One region of the Serratia ficaria genome, then DNA from elsewhere that is predicted to be linked to it. Evidence: predicted binding sites of a transcription regulator. Region 1 holds the regulator's gene; the other holds the start of a gene.
The links. The regulator CRP, encoded in region 1, controls carbon source genes, mostly activating them, when cyclic AMP is high. The targets are predictions, from matches to a motif close to ATGTGANNNNNNTCACAT.

Region 1 (7,423 bases):
GCGCTGCCGTTGCTGCCGGCGATCCAAACGCCGCTGCTGATCATCCATGCGAAGGACGATCCCTTCATGACCGATGAAGTGATCCCCGAAGTCGCCAACCTGCCGCGCAACATCGAATACCAGCTGACCGAGTTTGGCGGCCACGTCGGCTTCGTTGGCGGCACGCTGAAAAAACCGCAAATGTGGCTGGAATATCGCATTCCATCCTGGCTATCCCCTTATCTGGACATCCCGACGTGATTATCCCCTGGAAAGAATTGGCAACCGACACCCTGAACAGCCTGATCGAATCCTTTGTGCTGCGGGAAGGCACCGACTACGGCGAACATGAACGCTCGCTGGAACAGAAGGTGGAAGACGTGCGCCGCCAGCTGAAAAGCGGCGAAGTGGTGCTGATGTGGTCGGAGCTGCATGAAACCGTCAACATCATGCCGCGCGGGCAGCTACGCGCCGGGCAGGAAGAAATTTAGTGGTTATCGGTTCTATGACTGACGGAAAAAATCAGGTAACAATGGGCCATTGCAAACCAGCGCGCGAGATTTTGCCCCCGGCGAAAGGGCGTCAAACAAACCCATAACCATATCTGAATCTGACGCCGGCGCATTTAACACGGAGTGACAACCATCATGTCTGCCAAACATCCCGTTATCGCGGTGACCGGCTCCAGCGGAGCCGGCACCACCACCACCAGCGTGGCGTTCCGCAAGATTTTCCAGCAGCTCAACATTCGCGCCGCGGAGCTCGAAGGCGACAGCTTCCACCGCTATACCCGGCCGGAAATGGACGCGGCGATCCGCAAGGCGCGCGACCTGGGGCGGCATATCAGCTACTTCGGCCCCGAGGCCAACGATTTCGGCCTGCTGCAGCAGAGCTTTATCGAGTACGGCAAAAACGGCACCGGCCGCTCGCGCAAGTACCTGCACACCTATGACGAGGCGGTGCCCTACAATCAGGTGCCCGGCACCTTCACCCCCTGGGAGCCGCTGCCGGCGCCGACCGACGTGCTGTTTTACGAGGGCCTGCACGGCGGCGTGGTCACCGAACACAACGACGTGGCCAACCATGTCGACCTGCTGGTCGGGGTGGTGCCGATAGTCAACCTGGAATGGATCCAGAAGCTGATCCGCGATACCGGCGAGCGCGGCCATTCCCGCGAGGCGGTGATGGACTCTGTCGTGCGTTCGATGGAAGACTACATCAACTACATTACGCCGCAGTTCTCGCGCACCCACATCAACTTCCAGCGCGTGCCGACGGTGGACACCTCCAACCCGTTCGCCGCCAAGGCGATCCCCTCGCTGGATGAAAGCTTCGTGGTGATCCACTTCCGCGGGCTGGATCAGATTGATTTCCCCTACCTGCTGGCGATGCTGCAGGGCTCGTTCATCTCGCACATCAACACGCTGGTGGTGCCGGGCGGCAAAATGGGGCTGGCGATGGAGCTGATTATGGCGCCGCTGGTGCAACGGCTGCTGGAAGGCAAGAAGATCGAATGATAGCGCACGGGCGCAGCGCTGGCCGCGCCCGTTAACCGGTTATTCCGGGCTGCGGATCTCGAAGCTGTGGGTCACGCTGGCGGCCTTGTTCAGCATCAGCGCGACCGAACAATACTTCTCGGCCGACAGGTTGACCGCCCGCTCAACGATCTTGTCGGTCAGATGCTGGCCGGTCACGATGAAATGCAGGTTGATACGGGTAAACAGGCGCGGCGCTTCTTCGCGGCGTTCGGAGGTCAGTTTGACTTCGCAGTCGCGCACGTCGTTGCGGCCTTTTTGCAGGATCGACACCACGTCGATCGCGCTGCAGCCGCCCACCGACATCAGCACCATTTCCATCGGGCTGGGCGCCTTGTCGCCGGCGTTGCCGTCCATCAGCACCTGATGGCCTGACGCCGATTCACCCAGAAACGTTAACCCTTCCACCCACTTGACTCTTGCCTGCATACTGGTCACTCCGGTTGATTTCTTAAAATCAGGGTACGCTTTCGCATAGAAACAGGCAACGGAACCTGATGCTAATCATGCTGAAGCGAGACAACACAAGACACCCGCCTTACTCTGTGCTACAAACAGAGCCGCAATAAATCTTTCCGGGACACTGATTTCAGGGAAACGCCCAGGGAAAGGCTCCTTTACCGGTATGTTAATAGAATGTAGCTTGCAGCTCTCCCGGCAAGTTAATATGCTAGAGCGACAGCGTATATTTATGACACGCCTCAAAACCTGCCGATAGCCCTCGCTCAGACAACGGCTACAGGCACGTTTTACAGGGAACTCTGACCCCTGTGACACAAGGCAGCGATAACAACAGAGGATAACAGCGAATGGTTCTCGGCAAACCGCAAACAGACCCTACTCTCGAATGGTTCCTGTCTCATTGCCATATCCACAAATATCCATCGAAGAGTACGCTGATTCACCAAGGTGAAAAGGCCGAAACGCTTTACTACATCGTGAAAGGCTCCGTAGCGGTGCTGATCAAGGATGAAGAAGGTAAAGAGATGATCCTGTCCTACCTCAACCAGGGGGATTTCATCGGCGAGCTCGGATTGTTTGAAGAAGGTCAGGAGCGCAGCGCCTGGGTTCGGGCGAAGACCGCCTGTGAAGTGGCTGAAATTTCCTATAAGAAATTCCGTCAGCTGATCCAGGTTAACCCAGACATCCTGATGCGCCTGTCCGCCCAGATGGCAAGCCGCCTGCAGGTCACCTCCGAGAAAGTGGGCAACCTCGCCTTCCTGGACGTTACCGGCCGCATCGCGCAAACCCTGCTGAACCTGGCGAAACAGCCTGATGCCATGACCCACCCGGACGGCATGCAGATCAAGATCACCCGTCAAGAAATCGGCCAGATCGTCGGCTGCTCACGCGAAACCGTTGGCCGTATTCTGAAAATGCTGGAAGACCAAAACCTGATCTCCGCCCACGGCAAAACCATTGTCGTCTACGGCACGCGTTAATCACTGAAAAAACGGCGCAGCGATGCGCCGTTTTTTTATCTGCAGCCTGCGATGTGGCGCCGCCTGATCTACCACCCCGAAGTCAACTACGCACTGCGGCAAACGCTGGTGCTGTGCCTGCCGGTACTGCTCGGCCTGCTGATTGGCCAGCTGCAGCTCGGCCTGCTGTTTTCGCTGGTTCCCGCCTGCTGCAACATCGCCGGGCTGGACACGCCCCATAAACGCTTCTTTAAACGTCTGATCGTCGGCGGTTCGCTGTTCGCGCTCAGCAGCCTGCTGTTGCAACAGGCGCTGCTGTGGCAGGTGCCGCTGCCGGCGCTGATGCTCGGCCTGGCGCTGCTGCTCGGCGTCAGCGGGGAAATCAGCCCGCTGCACGCCCGGCTGCTGCCGGCGGCGCTGGTGGCCGCCATTTTTTCCCTCAGCATGGCCGGTACGGTGCCGATCTGGCAGGCGCCGCTGCTGTACGTCATCGGCACCGCCTGGTACGGCCTGTTCACCTGGTTCTGGTTCAAGCTGTGGAAAGAGCAGCCGATGCGCGAGTCTTTGAGCCAGCTGTATCTGGAGCTGGCGGACTACTGCGAGGCCAAATATTCGCTGCTGACCCAGCACACCGATCCGCAAACCGCGCTGCCGCCGCTGCTGGTGCGCCAGCAAAAGGTGATGGATCTGATCGGCCTGCTGTATCAGCAGCTCAACTTCCTGCCGCACGCCAGCAATCTGGAGCAAAAACGCCTGCTGCGCACCTTCCAGGTGGCGCTGGATCTGCAGGAGCACATTACCGTCAGCCTGCATCAGCCGGAAGAGGTGCAAAAACTGGTGGAGCAAAGCCAGGCCGAAGCGATTATCCGCCGCAACGCCCAGGTGATCGCCGGCCGGCTGCGCGTGGTGGCGCACGATATCCTCTATCATCAGCATTCGCAGCGCTTCAATATGACCCATGAACTGGCGGCGTTGGAGAAGGTGGCGGCGCAGCATGCCGACAACCCGGTCGGCCAGTTCTGCTATTACCATTTCAGCCGCATCGCCCGCCTGCTGCGCACCCAGCGCCCGCTGTACCGTCGCGATCTGATGGCCAATCAGAGCCGCCTGCCGTTCTGGCCGGCGCTGGCCAGCTACCTGTCGTTCAGGTCCAACGCCCTGCGCAACGCCGCGCGGCTGGGCGTCACGCTGGCGCTCGGCAGCAGCCTGGGGATGATGTTCAACCTGCCCAAGCCTTACTGGATCCTGTTGACCATCATGCTGGTGAGCCAGAACGGCTACAATGCCACCCGGGTGCGGATCCAGCACCGTGCGCTCGGCACCCTGGCCGGGCTGATGATCGCCGCCGGCCTGCTGCGGCTGCAGCTGCCGGAGGCCGAAACCCTGAGCATCATGTTGGCGATCACGCTGCTGGCCTACCTGGTTTCGCGGAAAAACTACGGGCTGGCGGTCATCGGCTTCACGGTTACCGCGGTGTACACCCTGCAGCTGCTGGCGCTGAACGGCTCCCATTTCCTGGTGCCGCGCCTGGTCGATACGCTGATTGGCTGCGTGCTGGTCTTCGGCGGCACCATCTGGCTGTGGCCGCAGTGGCAAAGCGGCCTGCTGCGCAAAAACGCGCACCAGGCGCTGGAAAACGATCAGCGCGCGCTGCGGCTGATGCTGGAAGAACGGGAGCCGGATCCCGCCGCGCTGGCCTATGCGCGCATGCAGGTCAATCAGGCGCATAATGCGCTGTTCACCTCGCTGAATCAGGCGATGCAGGAACCGGGATTCGCTTCGGATTATCTGGCGGATATGCGGCTGTGGGTCACCCACAGCCAGTTTATCGTCGAGCACCTCAACGCCATGACCATCCTGGCGCGCGAGCACTACATGCTGACGCCAACGCTGGCGGAAGAGTACCTGCAAACCTGTGAAATCGCGCTGCAAAGCTGCCAGCAGCGGCTGGAATACGACGGGCCGAGCAGCAGCAACAGCGGCATCATGCAGCCGCCGGATCTGCATCCCGACATGCCGGTCACCGAGATGGAACGCCACCTGCGGCGCATCCTGTCGCACCTGAGCGTGATGCACACCATTTCGTCGCTGGCCTGGAGCCAGCGCCCGCACCACGGCATCTGGCTGAAACGCAAGCTGCGCGATCAATAAGGGCGCGGCATGGCCGCGCCCCAATCGTCGCACGCCGGGTTCAGGCGTTGATCACGTCCTGCACCGCCTGTTCAAACAGCGCCATGCCCGCCTCGATATCCTGCGGCTCCACCACCAGCGACGGCGCAAAACGGATCACGTTCGGCCCGGCGTTGAGGATCATCAGCCCGCGCGCGGCGGCGGCGGTGAGGAAATCCCGCGCCCGCCCCTGATACTGCGGCGTCAGCTCCGCGCCGATCAGCAGCCCCATGCCGCGAATGTCGGTGAAAATTCGGTATTTTTCGCCAATCTTCCGCAAGGCGTCGACATACAGGCCATGGCGTTGTTCAACGCCGCTCAGCACCTCCGGCGTATTGATCACGTCCAGCGCCGCTTCCGCCACCGCGCAGGCCAGCGGGTTGCCGCCGTAGGTGGTGCCGTGGGTGCCCACCTGCATCACCGAGGCGATCTCTTCGGTGGTCAGCATGGCGCTGACCGGGAAGCCGCCGCCCAGCGCTTTGGCGGTGGTGAGAATGTCCGGCGTCACGCCATAATGCATATAGGCGAACAGCTTGCCGCTGCGGCCCATGCCGCTTTGCACCTCGTCAAACACCAGCAGCGCCTGATGCTGGTCGCACAGCGCGCGCACCCCGTTAAGGAATTCGGCGTTCACCGGCGTGATGCCGCCTTCGCCCTGAATCGGCTCCATCACCACCGCGCAGGTATGGTCGTCCATCACCGCTTTCACCGCCGCCAGATCGTTGAACGGCACATGCACGATATCGGCGGGCTTTGGCCCGAAACCGTCGGAATACTTGGCCTGCCCGCCCACCGAAACGGTGAACAGCGTGCGGCCGTGGAACGCGTTATGGAAAGCGATGATTTTGGTTTTGTACGGGCTGTGGCGGGTGATGGCGTAGTGGCGCGCCAGCTTGAAGGCCGCTTCGTTGGCCTCGGCGCCGGAGTTGGCGAAAAACACCCGATCGGCGAAGGTGGCGGCGATCAGCTTGCTCGCCAGGCGCAGCGCCGGTTCGTTGGTGAAAACGTTGCTGGTATGCCACAGGGTTTCGCCCTGCTGTTTCAGCGCCGCCACCAGCGCCGGGTGGCAATGGCCCAACGCCGTCACCGCGATGCCGCCGGAGAAATCGATGTACTCTTTCCCCTGCTGATCCCACACCCGGCTGCCCTTGCCGCGCACCGGAACAAACTGCGCGGGTGCATAAACAGGCAGGATAACCTGATCAAACGTACTGCGGCTTACTGCGGATTTTTCGGTCATTATCGGGCCCACCCTGAAGGTCTTTCAGCGTTATCTTGATGATTGAGTGAAAATATAATCACAAAATATGCATAAAAAACCAATAAAGGGCAAACGCAAATCGCCTTTGGGGCAAAAAAAATGCCAATGGATTAACTTTTAAGGAAATTATCCAGCAGCCGATGCCCCTGTTCGCTGAGGATACTCTCCGGATGGAACTGCACCCCCTCCAGCGCCAGCCGGCGATGGCGGATGCCCATGATCTCATCGCGCTCGCCGTCGCGTTCGCTCCAGGCGGTCACCTCGAAGCAGTCCGGCAGCGTATCGGCCTTCAGCACCAGCGAATGGTAGCGGGTCACGGTGAGCGGATTGTTCAGCCCGCGAAACACCCCGCCATCGCAGTGGCGGATCGCCGAGGTCTTGCCGTGCATCACCTCGCGGGCGCGCACCACTTCGGCGCCAAACGCCTGGCCCAGCGCCTGATGCCCCAGACAAACGCCGAGGATCGGCAACTTGCCGGCAAAGTGACGGATGGCGTCCAGCGAGATGCCGGCTTCGTTCGGGGTGCAGGGACCGGGTGAAATCACCAGGCGCTGCGGCGCCAGCCGCTCGATATCGGCCAGCTGCAGCGCATCGTTGCGCTTCACCAACACCTCGGCGCCCAATTCGCAGAAGTACTGGTAAAGGTTATAGGTAAAGGAGTCGTAGTTATCGATCAACAGCAGCATGTTAGGTCCAGCAGAAAAAAGCGCTGCGACAGTTTACTGGTTTAGCCTGCTGCTGCCGACGATAATTTCGGCTTACTTTTTACGGCCGCCCATGATGGAGCCCAGCACGCCGCGCAGGATCTGCCGGCCGAGGTCGCGCGCCATGCTCTTGGCCGCGGTCTGGACGATGCCGTCGCGCTTGCCGCCGCGCGGGCCGGTGGAGCCGAACAGGATCTCGTTCAGGCCGCCCATCAGGCCGCCGCCCGCCTGCTGCTGCGCCTGCGGTTGCTGAGCCGGCTGGCCCGGCTGCGGCGCGCCGACGGTGGCGAAACCCTCCGAAGACAGCTTCTCGTAGGCCGATTCGCGGTCGACCATATCCTCATAGCGGCCATA
Region 2 (7,423 bases), 200 kb from region 1:
TCGCACACCGCCGGCGTGGCCAGCGCCTGATGGGTGAGATCCAGCCCCACCATGGTCAGCGGCCATCTCTCGTTGAACACGATATGCGCCGCTTCGGGGTCGATCTTGATATTGAATTCCGCCACCGCGCTCCAGTTGCCCACGTGGTAACCGCCGCCCATCAGCACCACTTCCTTGACCCGTTCGGCAATGCGCGGTTCTTTGCGCACCGCCATGGCGATGTTGGTCAGGCCGCCGGTCGGCACCAGCGTCACGCTGCCCGGCGGGTGCGCCATCAGGGTATCGATGATCAGATCCACCGCGTGGCGCGTGTCCAGCCGCAGCGTTGGCTCCGGCAGCGCCGGGCCGTCCAGGCCGGATTCGCCGTGGATATCGGGCGCCACCTCAATGTTGCGCACCAGCGGGCGCGGGCAGCCGGCGGCGAAGGGCACGCCGGTGATATTGGCGATGCGCGCCACCGCCAGCGCGTTGCGGGTCACCTTGTCCAGCGTCTGGTTGCCCACCACCGTGGTGACCGCCAACAGTTCGATATCCGGGTTGCCCCAGGCCAGCAGCAGCGCGATGGCGTCGTCATGCCCCGGGTCGCAGTCCAGTATGATTTTTTTCATTTTTATTCCTGATGCAGGGAGAGGTTCGCGCAGCATAACGCAGCCCTGCGCGCCAGGGTAATGCCGATGATGCTTTTGCCATCCGCATCAAAACCTTGCCAATTTTTCGGTGTAATTAAACGTAAATCCGCTGGGTCACGCTTTACCCTGGAGCTTGCTCCATGGTTTACATTGAGACTGACGCAAAACAAGGGGGTGGAGTATGACGAAAAACGGTTGGGCAATGATGACAGTGCTGGCGGCGATGGCCTTGTGGACCCTGTTGGCCTGGGGCGCGGCCGGGCTGTTGGGCTGGTTGCCGGTGCTGGTGGACTTCGCCGGCGGCAGCGTCGAATCGCTGCCGGTGAACGGCATGTTGAGCCTGGTGCCCCAGACCATGCTGGATGCCTGGTTGCCGTGGCTGAAACAGCTGGGTGGCGCGCTGGCGGGCAGCTTCCCGACGCTGCTGGCCTGGGCGGGCTATGCGGTCTGGCTGCTGTGGGGGCTGGGCATGCTGGCGCTGGCGCTGGTGGCAGCACTGGCGCGCCGCTGTCTGGCCGGCGCTCAGCGGTAGCCCTGGTACACCGCCGCGACGCGCTCGAAATACTCGGTCAGGTAGTTGATGCACACCTGCACCTTCAGCGGCAGCTTGTCTTTTTCGGTATAGAGCGCGTAGATCGGTCGCGGATCCGAATGGTAGCTTTTGAACAGGATCTCGATCTCGCCGCGCTTGATCTCTTCGATCACCCACATCAGCGGGGCGTAGGCGATGCCGGCGCCGTTCTTCAGCCAGCGGATCATGGTCTGGGAGTCGTTGGTGACGAAGCGCCCCTGCGGTGAAATACGCGTGGTGATGCCCTCCGGCGCGATCAGCTCGAACTCGCTGTCGGGGCGCACGCTGTATTCCAGCCAGGAGAAGTTGACCATGTCGCTCGGCTTTTGCGGCGTGCCGTGCTGGCTGAGGTAACTTTTGGCGGCGCACACCACCATCGGCATCGAGCCTAAGCGGCGCGAGAACAGGCTGGAATCCCGCAGCTCGCCGGTGCGGATCACCAGATCCAGCCCGTCGGCGATCAGATCCGGCGCCGGGATGCCGGTCACCAGGTTCACCGTCAGGCCGGGGTATTCTTTCAGCATTTCGGCGGTCATGTTCGCCAGCACGTTCTGCGCCATGGTGGACGAACTGCCGATGCGCAGCGTGCCGGTGGGCGTATTGTTGAACGCGAACAGCTGCTCGTGCACTTCGCTCACTTCCTGCAGCATGCGGCGGCAGCCCTGGTAGTAAATTTTGCCGGCTTCGGTCAGGCCGATGCTGCGCGTGCTGCGGTTGAGCAGCTTGACCTGCAGTTCATTTTCCAGTTTCGACACCGTTTGGCTGATCGATGAAACGCTCATGTCCAGCTGGCGCGCGGCCGCGGTAAACGACCCGAACTCAACCACTTTGGCGAATACCGACATCCGTTTTAATCTTTCCATTGTTCACTCTGGCTTAAAAGTGATTTAGATCACAGATTGTTGATGAGTTGATAGTAAGCACGCTAATATAACGTGGTCGGGTGGAAAGACCTTACCAACGCGCGCGATCGATCGGCAACGCCATTCTGGCCGATCCCTCCGGCGCCCTCGCAGTCCCTGTCGCGGATATATGCCCCAGAGTTTAACCTTTTTTCAGGTTCCTGGCCTGTCTGGTCAAGATTTGTGGTGCGCGTCCGCTAAAATGTAAAGAGAATGTGAATGGGAAGAAAGGTTGTCGCCCGGTGCAGTGAATAATAAGGAAAAAGTGATGAGTTTGCTTCCGGTTATGGTCATCTTCGGACTGTCGTTTCCGCCGGTGTTTTTCGAGCTGCTGGTTTCGCTGGCGTTGTTCTTTTTGCTGCGACGCCTGCTGCAGCCCACCGGGATATACGATTTTGTCTGGCATCCGGCGCTGTTCAATACCGCGCTGTATTGCTGCTTGTTTTATCTGATTTCACGTCTTTTTGTTTGAGGTCGCTGTGAAAAATTTTTCAATAAAAATAACCCGAATCGCGATCACTTTGATTCTCGTGCTGCTGGCGATCGTCGCCATCTTCAAGGCCTGGGTGTTCTATACCGAATCGCCGTGGACGCGTGACGCCAAATTCACCGCCGACGTGGTGGCGATAGCGCCGGACGTCAGCGGCCTGCTGACCGACGTGCCGGTGGTGGATAACCAGCTGGTGACGAAAGGGCAGATACTGTTCGTGGTCGACCGGCCGCGCTATGAGCAGGCGCTGGCGGAAGCCACCGCCGACGTGGCCTATTACCGGACCCTGGCGGCGGAGAAGAAGCGCGAGGCGGGCCGCCGCGTGCGGCTGGGCGTGCAGGCGATGTCGCAGGAGGAGATAGACCAGGCCAACAACGTGTTGCAGACCGTGCAGCACCAGCTGGCGAAAGCCGTGGCGGCGCGTGAACTGGCGCAGCTGGACCTGCAGCGCACCACGGTGCGCGCGCCGGCCGACGGTTGGGTCACCAACCTGAACGTCCACGCCGGTGAATACATCACCCGCGGCTCCGTTGCCGTGGCGCTGGTGAAGAAAAACACCTTCTACGTGCTGGCCTACCTGGAAGAAACCAAGCTGAACGGTCTGAACAAGGGCGACCGTGCGGAGATCACCCCGCTGGGCAGCAACCGCATCATGCACGGCACCGTCGACAGCGTGGCGGCGGCGGTGAACAACAGCAGCAGCACCGTCAACAGCAAGGGGCTGGCGTCGATCGACAGCAACCTGGAGTGGGTGCGTCTGGCGCAGCGCGTGCCGGTTAAAATTATGCTGGACGACAAGGATCAGCAGCACCCGTACCCGGCCGGCACCACCGCCACCGTGGTGATCACCGGTAAAAACGACCGCAGCGCCGACAGCGGCTCGCCCTTTGTGCGTTTGATGCATCGGCTGCGTGAGTTCGGCTAATGAATAGCCCAACCTTTATCCGGCTGAGGTTCGCCTTCAAACTCAGCTTCGCGATTGTGTTTGCGCTGTTTGTCGGTTTCCACCTGAACCTGGAAACGCCGCGCTGGTCGGCGATGACCGCCGCCATCGTCGCCGCCGGCCCGGCCTTCGCCGCCGGCGGCGAACCTTTCTCCGGCGCGATCCGCCACCGCGGCTGGCTGCGCATCATCGGCACCTTTATCGGCTGCTTCGTCGGCCTGGTGATTATCGTCACCACCGCCCGCGCGCCGGTGGTGATGCTGTTGCTGTGCTGCATCTGGGCCGGTTTCTGCACCTGGCTGTCTTCGCTGATCAAGGTGGAGAACTCCTACGCCTGGGGGTTGGCCGGCTATACCGCGCTGATCATCATCGTCACCGTCGCCACCAGCGAATCCCACCTGCTGGAAGCGCCGCAGTTCGCCATCGAACGCTGCAGCGAAATCGTGCTGGGGATCGTCAGCGCGGTGCTGGCGGACCTGCTGTTCTCGCCGCGGTCGATCAAACAGGATATCGATCGGGCGGTGGACCGGCTGTTGGTGGATCAATACCGGCTGATGCAGATGTGCGTCAGCAACGCCGATAAAGAAGACATCGACCGCGCCTGGAGCAACCTGGTGAAGAGCACCACCGCGCTCAACGGCATGCGCAGCAACCTGATGATGGAGTCCTCGCGCTGGCAGAAGGTCAACCGTCGGGTGCGGGCGCTGCACACCCTGTCGCTGACGCTGATTACCCAGGCCTGCGAAACCTATCTGATCTTGCTGAATCATCCGGATGCATTGAAGGAAAACATCCGCGAGCTGCTGCTGGTGCCGGCGGAAACGCCGCCGGAGATCCACAAGCGCATGAAGCTGCTGCGGCAGGTGCTGACCACCAACCGCACCGACGAAACCTTGCCGACGGTGACCTCCTGGGTCGGCGCAGCGACGCGCTACCTGCTGCTGTCGAAAGGCGTGCGCACCAACGGCAGCATCAGCGCGGTGGAAGAAGACGTGCTGAGCGGCGAAGCGGTGGTCAAGCCGACCTCGGCGGAAGGGCATCACGCGATGATCAACGGTCTGCGCACCTTCGTGGCGACGTCGGTCGGCTGCCTGCTGTGGCTGTGGACCGGCTGGACCTCCGGCAGCGGTTTTATGGTGATCATCGCGGTGATCACCTCGCTGGCGATGCGCACCCCGGCGCCGCGCATGGTGGCGATGGACTTCGTGCTGGGGATGTTGGCGGCGATCCCGGTCGGTTCGCTGTTCTTTATGGTGATCCTGCCGGCGACCCAGCAGAGCATCCTGCTGCTGTGTCTCAGCCTCGGCCTGCTGGCGTTCTTCATCGGCATCGAGGTGCAGAAGCGGCGGCTGGGCTCGCTGGGGCTGCTGGCGGGGACCATCAATATCCTGGTGCTGAGCAACCCGATGGAATTCAACGTCACCCAGTTCCTCGACGGGGCGCTTGGCCAGTTCCTCGGCAGCTGCGTCGGGCTGATGGTGCTGCTGTTGATCCGCGACAACTCGCGCGAACGCACCGGCCGCACCTTGCTCAACCAGTTCGTCAGCAGCGCGGTCTCGGCGCTGACCACCAAGGCGGCGCGCCGTCGGCAGAACCATTTGCCGGCGCTGTATCAGCAGCTTAATCAGTTGCTGATGATGTTCCCCAACGACATCGCCAAATACCGGCTGGCGCTGAACCTGATCATTGCCCACCAGCGCATGCAGCGCGCGGAGATCCCGGCCAGCGAAGAGCTGTCGGCGTTTCACCGGCAGATCCGCAACACCGCCGACCACGTGGTGTCGGCGAAGAACGACGTCAAGCGCGCCTACTATTACGATCGGCTGCTGGGCGAAATGAACGAATATCAGCAGAAGCTGGTGGACAACCAGGCGCCGCTCGCCGTCACCGGGCCGGTCAAACGCCTGGCCGACATGCTGCACCGCTATCGCCACGCCTTGATCGATTGATGCGCTAACCTCCCGTCAGGCGCCGTTCGGCGCCGTCCGCGACTATACTGAGATCGGTATCCGGCGCTGAAAGCCGGCCGCAAGCATTGGGCCGCTTTCAGGGATACTCTGAGTGTCAGAACCGCGGGAAAATGGCATGATTAGCATGAACGGGGGGCAAAGATGCCGGCAGCCGACGACCCTGCAGCGAAAACGTTACGCGCCAGTCATCTTTGTTTCATCCTTTTCATCTATACACCTAACTAGCGCTGGGGGCTGCTGCGCCTCTGGCGGCAATAATTCAGGGAAAGCAATGAACAAGCGGATTCTCGTGGCGATCGTCATCGCCGTTGTGATAGCCGGATTCAGCGCGCTGCGCGGCACCGATCGGGCGATCGGCGTCAACGCGCCGGCGGCGACGCAGGGGCAGCAACAGCAGCAGGGCATCGATCGCCTGACGCAGCAGCAGAGGGTGGTCAGCTACCTGCAGCAACATCAGCGGCTGCCGGATTATTACCTCACCAAAAAGCAGGCGCGTGAGCAGGGCTGGGATCCGCGCGACGGCAATCTGTGCTCGGTGCTGCCGGGCAGGGCGATTGGCGGCGATCGGTTCTCCAACCGTGAAGGGCGATTGCCCGGCGCCCGTAATCGGGTATGGCGCGAGGCGGACATCAATTATCAGTGCGGCCGGCGCGGCGCCGATCGCCTGCTGTATTCCAGCGACGGTCTGATTTTTGTCACGCGTGACCATTATAAAAACTTCATTCGGGTGGAGTGATCTTGATGGCAAAAGTAGAGTTCGATTTTGAGCAGATCCAGGATGTGCCGACCTTCTACCGCGACTTTGCGCGCAAGTTCGCGCTGGGCGAGGAGTTTGGCGCCAATCTGGACGCGCTGTGGGACGTGGTGACCGGCGACATCGGCCTGCCGGTGGAAATAGAATTCACCCACCTCAACGCCCGCAGCAAACGTCGTTTTGGCGCGATTATCCTGCTGTTTGAAGAGGCGGAGGAAGAGCTGGAAGGCAGCCTGCGTTTCAACATTCACGAAAGCAGCGGCGAACCGGCGCATCACCGGGGATGAAGCGGCTTCATCCCCGGGTGACGGCGGCGATCATTCGGCCGTCTCGGCCAGATCGCGCAGGTACTGGAAGATTTGGCGGTAGGCTTTAGGCGGCTTGTTGGCGGCCTTCTCTTTCTGCGCGTTACGCACCAGCGCGCGCAGCTGCTGGCGATCGGCTTCCGGATACAGATCCAGGACAGACGGGATCGCATCATCACCTTCTTCCACCAGGCGGTCGCGCAGCGCTTCCAGCTTGTGGAACAGCGAAACCTGTTGGTTGTGGCGGTTTTTCAGCTTGTCGAGCGCGGTTTGGATCGGCTCTACGTCGCGGGCGCGCAGCATTTTGCCAATCAGCTGCAGCTGACGGCGGCGGCCTTCTTTCTTGATCTTCTGCGCCAGCTCGATGGCGGTGCGCAGATCTTCGTCCAGCGGAATGCGTTCCAACGCGTTTTTGCCCAGATCGACCAGCTCGGCCCCCAGGTCTTTCAGCGCTTCGGCATCACGTTTAATCTCACTTTTACTGACCCAGATAATCTCGTCATCGTCCTCGTTTTCATGCTCCGGGACATCGTCGAGCCAATCTTCAGGCTGTTTGTTCATGGTAGGCTCCGTCAAAAAGAGGCTAATCCTAACAGGTTGCCGGCTTTATGCGAAATTCAACGCGGTTCCTGTTAGACTCAAAGGCATAAATCTCATGATTTTTGCGCGTGACTCCGCGCGCAACCACGCCGCCACGGCACTTTTCTCAACGATTTTCTGATTAATTATGGCAGATTGATGAAAGTAGTCACTCAAGTTGCAGAACAGCGCAAGGCGCTGGAACAGGCCGTTTCACAGGCTTTGGAACTGGCGCGCGCCGGCTCCGATGCGGCAGAAGTCGCCGTCACCAAATCCACCG

Region 2: aaeR (HTH-type transcriptional activator AaeR) is a predicted target of CRP. The motif match lies at 2,081-2,098, and genes of this name have one in related genera.

What each region holds. Positions count from the first base shown of each region.
Region 1 covers NZ_LT906479.1:4,838,672-4,846,094, forward strand. The annotation lists gene CKW09_RS22710 (hydrolase) at 1-240, shown strand, start outside; gene CKW09_RS22715 (YheU family protein) at 237-470, shown strand; gene CKW09_RS22720 (phosphoribulokinase) at 627-1,496, shown strand; gene CKW09_RS22725 (OsmC family protein) at 1,536-1,943, opposite strand; gene crp (cAMP-activated global transcriptional regulator CRP) at 2,324-2,956, shown strand; gene CKW09_RS22735 (YccS/YhfK family putative transporter) at 3,008-5,086, shown strand; gene argD (bifunctional acetylornithine/succinyldiaminopimelate transaminase) at 5,127-6,344, opposite strand; gene CKW09_RS22745 (aminodeoxychorismate synthase component II) at 6,476-7,051, opposite strand; gene CKW09_RS22750 (helicase HerA-like domain-containing protein) at 7,124-7,423, opposite strand, start outside.
Region 2 covers NZ_LT906479.1:4,641,966-4,649,388, reverse strand. The annotation lists gene uriH (uridine-preferring nucleoside hydrolase UriH) at 1-608, opposite strand, end outside; gene CKW09_RS21830 (hypothetical protein) at 811-1,161, shown strand; gene aaeR (HTH-type transcriptional activator AaeR) at 1,152-2,063, opposite strand; gene aaeX (p-hydroxybenzoic acid efflux pump operon protein AaeX) at 2,371-2,574, shown strand; gene aaeA (p-hydroxybenzoic acid efflux pump subunit AaeA) at 2,582-3,517, shown strand; gene aaeB (p-hydroxybenzoic acid efflux pump subunit AaeB) at 3,517-5,484, shown strand; gene CKW09_RS21805 (ribonuclease domain-containing protein) at 5,777-6,241, shown strand; gene CKW09_RS21800 (barstar family protein) at 6,247-6,546, shown strand; gene yjgA (ribosome biogenesis factor YjgA) at 6,577-7,125, opposite strand; gene pmbA (metalloprotease PmbA) at 7,303-7,423, shown strand, end outside.